3 regions of the Exiguobacterium sp. s57 genome follow, and region 1 is predicted to be linked to each of the others. Evidence: riboswitches for the same ligand, from Rfam matches in the RefSeq annotation. Region 1 holds a riboswitch; each other region holds the start of a gene.
What was found. A riboswitch is a leader RNA that binds a small molecule or an ion and turns the genes downstream of it on or off. The one in region 1 is predicted to bind S-adenosylmethionine.
Positions count from the first base shown of each region.

Region 2: linked by a shared signal. The riboswitch ahead of msrA (peptide-methionine (S)-S-oxide reductase MsrA) and the one ahead of KNO98_RS04750 (methionine ABC transporter ATP-binding protein) in region 1 are both predicted to bind S-adenosylmethionine.
Region 3: linked by a shared signal. The riboswitch ahead of KNO98_RS11490 (Na+/H+ antiporter NhaC family protein) and the one ahead of KNO98_RS04750 (methionine ABC transporter ATP-binding protein) in region 1 are both predicted to bind S-adenosylmethionine.

Region 1 is NZ_JACSKR010000001.1:928,217-931,345, reverse strand. Features, by position in the region: gene KNO98_RS04760 (PTS sugar transporter subunit IIC) at 1-640, opposite strand, end outside; gene KNO98_RS04755 (thioredoxin family protein) at 821-1,078, shown strand; SAM riboswitch class I at 1,529-1,634, shown strand; gene KNO98_RS04750 (methionine ABC transporter ATP-binding protein) at 1,712-2,740, shown strand; gene KNO98_RS04745 (methionine ABC transporter permease) at 2,730-3,129, shown strand, end outside.
Region 2 is NZ_JACSKR010000001.1:489,801-492,929, forward strand. Features, by position in the region: gene KNO98_RS02500 (amidase family protein) at 1-819, opposite strand, end outside; gene KNO98_RS02505 (hypothetical protein) at 932-1,093, shown strand; SAM riboswitch class I at 1,138-1,237, shown strand; gene msrA (peptide-methionine (S)-S-oxide reductase MsrA) at 1,305-1,829, shown strand; gene KNO98_RS02515 (DM13 domain-containing protein) at 1,931-2,455, shown strand; gene KNO98_RS02520 (hypothetical protein) at 2,599-2,844, shown strand; gene KNO98_RS02525 (class I SAM-dependent methyltransferase) at 3,022-3,129, opposite strand, start outside.
Region 3 is NZ_JACSKR010000004.1:257,170-260,298, reverse strand. Features, by position in the region: gene KNO98_RS11495 (GGDEF domain-containing protein) at 1-969, shown strand, start outside; SAM riboswitch class I at 1,068-1,162, shown strand; gene KNO98_RS11490 (Na+/H+ antiporter NhaC family protein) at 1,230-2,513, shown strand; gene KNO98_RS11485 (TVP38/TMEM64 family protein) at 2,531-3,129, opposite strand, start outside.

The DNA.
Region 1 (3,129 bases):
CACCGGCCGCAACCCCGGAGAGGCTAATGGCCGTCGCGATTCCGACGGTCGAAATCGGTGAGACGATGATGAGAGAGAAGGCCATCGCAATCAAGACTCCCATAAGGACCGGTTGTAGCTCGGTCATCGTCATGATGAGTAAGCCGATATACGTCGTGATTTGTGAGATGTATGTAAGTAAAAAGGCACCAATCCCGCCTGCGACGACAATGATGGTCATCGGCATGACGATGACCGTATACGTCTTCAGACGGGGAGCGAGTTTCATGACGAGAAACGTGGCGATCGCAGCGGTCACACCGGCTGTGATCACGTCCCCTATGCCGGCCATCACAAACGCACCGCCGTCAATTCGAACGGCACCACTACCGACATGGGTTGCAATCGCGATCGTTCCTGCCTCTAAAGTCGATCGTCCGAATTGCATGGCGACAGCTAGTCCGATAATAGCCGGAAGAAGTCGCATCGCAATCGACGTCGCATCCAATATGAATTGAAGAGATGGGAGATAAGGGAGCAGGGCTTTTGTTAATTCGCCGAGCAACGCGCTCGGGATGAGGGCGATCAAAATCGCCAGACTGAGACCATTCAAGACGTTCATCGTGAAATGCTTCATCGTACTTGTTGCTTGTTCCGTCATCATTCATTCACCTATCCTTCTTCTTTGCTGTTATGTACAAAAGTGCTAAAGTTAAAGCCCATATTATTCCTCTCTTCAGAAAGAGTCAAGTGAATCATTGAAAAATTCTGAAATTTCACCAAAGCACGATTTTTGAATGGGAATCCATCGACCCTTATAATGACAAGAGAGGTGAGAAGAATGATTACAGACGGATTCTTATATATATACGCCCCGATGTGTGGTACATGCGCTGTGGCGGAGAAAATGTTGACGGTCGTCGAAGCGGTCGACCCTGAAATTAAAATTGAAAAGCGGGATGCGAACTATATTCCGAAAGAGCTCGAAGCGTATCAGGTGATGAGTGTTCCTGCACTATTGAAGCTTGAAAACGGCAAGGTGCGGGATCGTCTTTACGCGTTTCACAATGTGCAACATGTCCTCTCTTTCGTAAAGTAAGAGAGGAACATTAGAATAATCTGAAAATTTTAAATAATCAGTTGACACAGAAAGTTCACGAATGGTATATTCGTTACAACATCTTACTTGAACACAAAATAGGACGCGATATTCCCGACATCAAGACGTTTTGGCGAAGCCGCTGCTACACTTTACACGAATACACGTCAGTCTTCCCTTCGATTGTCCCCCAAAAAAATCAAGCGAAGAGAGACGTTTCGTATAATCGCACGGTCCAAGCTAAGATTGAGTGGTGATTGGTGAATCTCCCCCATGTAAGGGTGGAAATCTTGAACGGGCAAAAGATTCTCATCTATGGGCTGTCCTTCCGTGACTCAAGGTGCTACGTTCTGTGTCGTCCTCGGACGGCACCTTTTTTTATTTTTTTGAAAAAAGGATTTGACAGCAGAAAAAGCTGTCGCTATGATAAAGCTAATCGAATATACAACACTCTTATCAAGAGAGGCTGAGGGACTGGCCCTATGACGCCCAGCAACCGCGGAGTAATCCGAAATGGTGCTAATTCCAGCAAGGTGAAAACCTTGAAAGATGAGAGCAATCGTTGTCCGTACGATAAAGTGCGCACGTTTGCTCAAACGTGTGCGCTTTTTTTGTTGTCAGGAGGGAAATATATTGATTCAATTACGAAACGTCGCCAAATGGTTCGATACGAAAAATGGTCGTGTCCAGGCGGTTGATGATGTATCACTAACGATTGATCACGGTGAAATTTTTGGAATAATCGGATATTCGGGGGCAGGGAAGTCAACGCTCATCCGATTGCTCAATCGTCTCGAATCACCATCAAGCGGTGAAATCGAAGTTGCCGGGAGCGAGCTGACGAAACTCAGCCCGAAAGAATTACGAGGTGTCCGTAAAAACGTCTCGATGGTCTTCCAACACTTTAACCTTCTATGGTCGCGTACGGTCGCAGAAAATATCAGTTTTCCGCTCGAGCTGATTGGGGTTCCGGCAAATGAGCGGAAACGTCGGGTTCAAGAACTCGTCGAACTCGTTGGATTGGCCGGTCGCGAGGACAGCTATCCGTCACAATTATCGGGCGGTCAAAAGCAGCGAGTCGGGATCGCACGCGCCCTCGCCACAAATCCAGAGGTGCTCCTCTGTGACGAAGCAACGAGTGCACTCGACCCGAAGACGACGGATTCGATTCTCGAGCTGCTCGTCAGCATCAATAAGAAACTCGGATTGACGATCGTCCTCATCACGCATGAGATGCACGTGATTCAAAAGATCTGTCACCGAGTCGCCGTGATGGAAGCAGGAAAAGTCGTCGAGACGGGTCAAGTCTCTGATGTGTTCCAACATCCGAAACAACCGATCACGAAAGAGTTCGTCAAACAAATCGGAGCAGTCGACGATTTGTCGCTCACGTTCGAACATTTGAAGGAACGGTACCCGAGCGGTCAAGTCGTCAAATTGAAATTCTTGAACGAGACGGCAGAGCACCCGATTTTGTCTGACGTTCTTAAAACACATGACATCGGATTCAACATCATCGGCGGGAACGTGACACAATCACAAGTCGGTGCGCTCGGTACGCTATTCATCCAACTGATTGGGGAAGCAAGTGAAATCGAACGCGCCATCGCATCGATTCGTTCGCAATCCGTAGAAGTGGAGGTGGAAAGCGATGTTTCCTAACGTAGACTGGCAAATCATGATGGAACAGACATGGGAGACGTTGTATATGACGCTCGTCGCAGGCGTCGCGACATTTTTGATCGGACTCGCTTTAGGTTTGCTTCTCTATATTACAAACGAATCGCTATTATTGAAGAATCGTCCGATTTACGTCTTTGTCAGCGCGATCGTCAACGTGTTCCGTTCGATCCCGTTCATCATTTTGATTATCTTACTCATCCCGTTCACGCTGTTCTTACTCGATACGATGCTCGGTTCGACGGCGGCGCTTCCGGCGCTCATCATCGGCGCGGCACCGTTCTATGCTCGAATGGTCGAACTTGCGCTTCGCGAAGTGGACCGAGGGGTCATCGAGGCGGCAGAGTCGATGGGAGCGACGAAATGGCAGA
Region 2 (3,129 bases), 440 kb from region 1:
GATAAATCCGACACGCATCCCGACCGCTTGCCTCACGTCGAGACATGTCACGTATGGGGGACCGACCGGTGTCTCGAGAGTCGCCGGATCCGATTCATCCTCACCGCACATCGATTGTAAGGCGATGACCGCATCACGAAGCGTCCTCGCCATCGGTCCTGCCGTATCTTGAGAACGTGAGATCGGGATGATTCCGGAGCGGCTGATCAATCCGACGGTCGGCTTGATCCCGACGATGCTGTTATGGACACTCGGATGAACGATTGAACCGCTCGTCTCGGACCCTACCGCAAGAAGAGTGAGGTTCGCCGCGACCGCAGAAGCCGACCCCGAACTTGATCCCCCGACATTTAACGCGTCGCCATATGGGTTCATCGTCTGTCCACCGACGGCACTCCATCCGTTCGGCATATCTTCCGTTAAAAAGTTCGCCCACTCGGACAGGTTCGCTTTCCCCAAGATGATGGCCCCGTCAGCCCGTAACCGTTTGACGAGCTCGGCATCTCGAGCGGCGAAATGATGTCGCATCGCGGCAGCACCTGCAGTCGTTCGCATCAGACCGTTCGTCTCGATGTTGTCTTTGATTAAGACAGGAATACCGAGTAGCGGTTTGCGTACTCCTTTTCGGTACGCCCGGTCTGCCGCCTCTGCCTCGAACAGGGCGTCCGGATTGACTTGAATGACGGCGTGAAGCCGTTCATTATACGCTGCAATCCGCCCTAAATAATAGGCGGTCACGTCTCTCGCCGTGAATTGTCCTTCTTTATACCCACGATGTGCACGTTCAATCGTCAGTTCATGTAATTGGATTTGTTCCATCATACATTCCTCCTTTATCTCTCCCCTTTATTCGTGCTCTACGTCTGATTTCCTTTTCGTATCGCCAAGTCGATGTGTTCTTGTTACACTTAAGAAAAAACAGGAGGTTCCTATGACACGCTCCTATGTCTTTGTGTTGCTGGCTGTGTTCGGTCTATTTTTCTTACAGCTATACGGTGAAAATGTGCCTTATGGTACACTCATTTCCATCGCGTTGATTGGATTCATCATCGTCTTGACTGTTTTTCAGTTGAAACGAAAGCCGAATCATTGACGGATGTATTTTGAGGGTGGTATGATGCTCTCACCAACTACATATCGATATCAAGAGTGAACGAGAGATCTGGCTCCGCGACTTCACAGCAACCTGCCTTAGGCAAGGTGCTACGACCAGCAAGGGAAACCTTGGACGATATGACGAAAGCGCTCATGTCATCCGACGTGAGCGCTTTTTTGTTGAATGACGATTTGGAGGGAACGACAGAATGGAAAAAGCAACATTCGCAGGCGGCTGTTTTTGGTGCATGGTGACACCATTTGAGGAATTACCAGGGATTGAAGGCATCGTATCCGGCTATATGGGTGGACAAGTCGACAATCCGACATATGAACAAGTAAAAACCGGGACGACGGGGCACCTCGAGGTCGTTCAAATCACATATGATCCAGCATTATTCTCGTATGAACGTCTCCTTGAACTGTATTGGATTCAGACCGACCCGACCGATGACGGTGGTCAATTCCAAGACCGGGGACCTCAGTATGCCCCAGCTATTTTCTATCACACGGAAGAACAACGAATCGCTGCTGAGGCGAGTCGCGATGTGTTGGCGGCAAGCGGGCGCTTCACGGCCCCGATCGTCACGAAAATCATTCCAGCGACGACGTTCTTTGCCGCAGAAGACTACCATCAGGATTATCATAAAAAGAATCCGAAGCATTATAAGGAAGACCGAGCCATCTCGGGACGTGACGAGTTCATCGAGGAGAAGTGGACTGAAACCGTATAACGGTCATCACACGCGAATTTTAGCATTCGCGTCTTTTTATAAGACCAATAATCGGGAAAAGGCTACTAATGGTTCATACATCCGAAAAGGAGGACTCATATATGAAAACAAGTACGAAACTCATCATCGGTGTGATCGGAGTAGCCGTGATCGCCATCGCCTGGTGGCTGATCTCCCCACTATTCTTAACCGAGACGGTCGATGAAGGATTGCCGCCGACAGCAGTCGAATCACCAACTCCAGAGGAAGAGGAATCAGATCAAGAGACGTCCGAGACACCGGAAGCACAACCGAGTCCAACCGAAGTAGCGGGTGTGTTCATGGACGGGGAGGAAAATTATGAGACGACCGGGACGATCCGCTCGGTCGAGGCAGAAGACGGGACATATCTCCGATTTGAAGAGTTCGAGACGACGAACGGTCCAGACTTATTTGTCTATTTGACAAAACCAGGTCAAGAGACGACCGAAGGCGTCAGTCTAGGGGCTCTAAAAGGGAATATCGGGAATCAAAACTATTTGGTCCCTGCGGATGTGAATCTAGAGGAGTACAACACAGTTGTCATCTGGTGCCGTGCGTTCAGCGCGACGTTCGGGACGGGAGAACTGACTGGAACAAGTGAATGAATTGACTGCAGGGCGGCTGAATGAATCGGCCACCCTCTTTTCATTTGAAATCGGCTAAAAAATAAAGACCAATCATCCAACATCAATTGTGTATATGCTATCATATATGTAAATAAGTGTAATTCAATTGAGGAGATACGATTATGGAACAGACTGTGTCACAAACGTACAAACACTACTTTTGGAAACGTTTCTTTCTATTTTTCATTCCATTGATGGTGATCGGCATACTATCCGAACCGATGATTATTCAGAATCCATTCGAAGAGCTCGAAGACTATGGAGCATTTGTGTTTTTCTTGGCAATTTATATCCTTGTACTCGGTGGATGGGCAGCGTTTATGACGTCGATGATGTGGCGGATCAAACAATTCAAGTTGAAAAAGTAATCGATATGGTAAAGTGTGGAACTTAGTATAAGGCTGAAAGAATCACTGCTTGTTCAACCGTTGAGAAGACGGGGTAGCCTGACCAGATTTCAATCAATAGGTCGGATCATTCGGGGATCCCCCACCTTAAAGCAAAGCTTAGGCGGGGGTCGTTCAAATAATAGTTTACCTACTCCCTCAACTGCCCTTTTTCAAGATATACATATGGTAGCGCGCATTGAATTCCGGATAGTCTGTATAGCGGTCATCAAGTATTTCCCAATCGATTTCCAACTCATCGAGCAC
Region 3 (3,129 bases), on a different contig from region 1:
GAACAATACGATGAAGCAAAAGAAACCGTCTCCTTGTCACAGAGTGAGGCGCAAGCCATCGAAGTTTTTTTAAGTCAGTGTGAACAATTGAATCACTACGATGAAGGATATGTCGAGTTCAGATTGTTCGATCGTATACTCTACTTTGATTTGAAGACACGTCAACCAATCGATCGACCAGTCGTATACGCACTACTCGACATTAGTCAACCGAATGATCCCGTCCTCGACTATGAGATGCGATTTGAATGGGATGCCTCACTTTCCGATGCTTTCCATAATGACTATCATAGCTTCGTCTCTGTCCGCTCGGAAGAAATAGAAGGAATTCGTACATGGATTGTCATGACCGGCGAGCCGGTTTATGGATATCCAAAAATCATTCAGCAGGAAATCATCAAACTCTTAAAGTCGTTCAATCGGACCATCAGTCGGTGTCATGAACGAGACCGTCTCTATACCGAGAGCCGGACGGATAGTTTGACGCTTCTCGCAAATGCACGCGCATTTTATGAATATGGGATTCAACAAATATCCGATATCTCGATGTATCCGATTTCGGTCACCATGCTCGATATTGATTTCTTCAAAAAAATCAATGATACGTATGGACATCAAGTCGGTGACCACGTGTTACAAGAATTCGGGCGACGAATTCGACAAGTACTTCGTACAGATGATTTTGCCGCACGATATGGCGGGGAAGAATTCATTTTACTCCTCAACCAGTGTGATATGACCCAAGCGATTGAAGTCGCAGAGCGCATTCGTCACCAAATCGAAGCAAAACCATTTTGTGTCGACCAACACGAAATTTCTGTGACCACGTCGATTGGAGTCGATACGATTGAAGCGTTTGGAAATAAGCGTCTAGATGATACGATTCGAAACGCAGACCGTGCGCTGTATGTCGGTGGGAAATATGCAGGACGTAACCGCGTGGCACACTTCAACAATTTAACGACGTAAACTCCCCTTTCTCACATCGAATTGGGGAGTTTTTAAGTTGACAAGCGGATTCGAAACATGTACGTTAGGGAACGTGTTTACTAATTGGATAGATTCACTTTTTATCGAGAGAGACGGAGGGACTGGCCCTATGAAGTCTCGGCAGCGGGTAACCTGTGCCAAATCCAGCGGGCGTATGCTCGAAAGATGAAAAGGGTATTTCGCACGAAGGACCTTTTTCTTAGAAGAAGGTCCTTTTTATTTTTAGTGAGGTGATTATTTTGGAACAACCAACAGCAAATAAATGGGCACTCTTGCCGTTGCTCGTCTTCTTACTCTTCTTCATCGGAGCGGGTGTCTATTACGGGGACTTTTATAAGTTTCCGGTCCTCGTTGCGGCCATCATCGCCTTGATGGTTGCAGCATTCATGACAAAAGGAAATGCTACCCAAACCGTCGAGCGCATCGCTCAAGGAGCCGGCAATCCGGGAATCATCATTATGATTTTTATCTTCTTACTGGCCGGCGCATTTTCAACCGTCGCTGAATCAATCGGCGCCATCGATGCAACGGTCAACGCTGCGTTGACTCTCTTACCACCATCGCTTCTTTTGAGCGGGCTCTTCGTCATTGCCGCCTTCATCTCCATGGCGATGGGAACGTCGACGGGTACAATCGCGGCACTTGCACCAATCGCACTCGGTATACATGAAGAGAGTGGTGTCAACGTCGCCATCGCTGCGGCAGCGGTCGTCGGGGGTGCGATGTTCGGGGACAACCTCTCGTTCATCTCAGATACGACCATCGCTGCTGTGCGGACACAACGGACGAATATGCGTGATAAGTTCCGAACGAACTTCTGGATTGTGTTACCGGCCGCGATCATCACGACCATTTTACTCGCCGTCTTATCGAACGGTGAATCGACTGTCGATGTCGCTGCATTTGAGTGGTATAAACTGATTCCGTATCTCGCGGTGATCGGACTAGCGTTAACAGGACTGAACGTCATTCTCGTTTTGTTAGGTGGGATTACGCTCACGGGTATCATTGGTCTACTTGACGGAAGCTTATCTGTGACAGCGTTTGTGACAGCCATTGCGGACGGGATGATCGGCATGGCCGAAATCTCGTTCTTGACGTTACTCATGGGCGGACTTGTCGGACTCATTTCACATAACGGTGGTCTCGCATATTTACGTGATGCCTTGACGTCACGCATCCAAAAACGGGCCGGTGCTGAATGGAGTATCGCCGGTCTTGTCAGTGCGACAAACGTGGCGACGGCGAACAACACGATTTCGATTCTCGTAGCCGGACCGCTTGCAGCGAACATCGCAGACGAATATGACATCGAACGGAAAAAGTCTGCTAGCGTGCTCGACATCTTCTCGTGCGGCGTACAAGGGATTCTCCCATACGGAGCACAACTCCTCATTGCCGCAGAGTTGACGGAGACGGCATCGCCTGACCTCGTCCCGTTCATGTTCTATCCGTTCCTCCTCTTTATTTGCGGAGGGATTGCCATTGCTTTCAACTTCCCGCGCTTTAAAAAACAGTCATAAGCGAAAACACCCCTTTCTCAAAGGGGTGTTTGTCGTTTGGTCACCATCTCTTGTTTCAATTGCTCGTTCCGTTTCTTGAACGCCCGTCGCTTGAGCACTTCCTCAAGTCCTCGACTGATGGCCCATAGTATGACTAAGAGCAGACCGAGCATCGACAAGCGAAACGGGCTTTGAATAAATTCTTCCCACTGGTCTCCGATGACAGAGAAAATGACGACGACGAGCAGTTTACCAAATCCCGCTGCTAATATGAACGTACGGAGCTTCATTTGGATGAGCGCCAGTAAATAGGTAATCAAACTGACCGGGATGAACGGGAGTGAATATAAGAACCCGAGCGAAATCGGGCTCATGTGATTAATTCGTTCTAACCAATATACCGCCGTCTTATGCTTCTCAAGCCATCGTGTCATCGGTTTTCGGAAGATGTACCGGACGGCCGCGAAGACGACAATCGTTCCGAGAAGACTCCCGATCCACGACAAGAGAACACCTAACAAAAAGCCATATGTCGCCGCATTCGCAGAAATGATTAAGACGAGTGGCAGAAAAGGGAAGATTGCTTCTAAAAATGGAGCACCAAGACCAGCCCAAGGACCACCAGGCAAACTCTGAA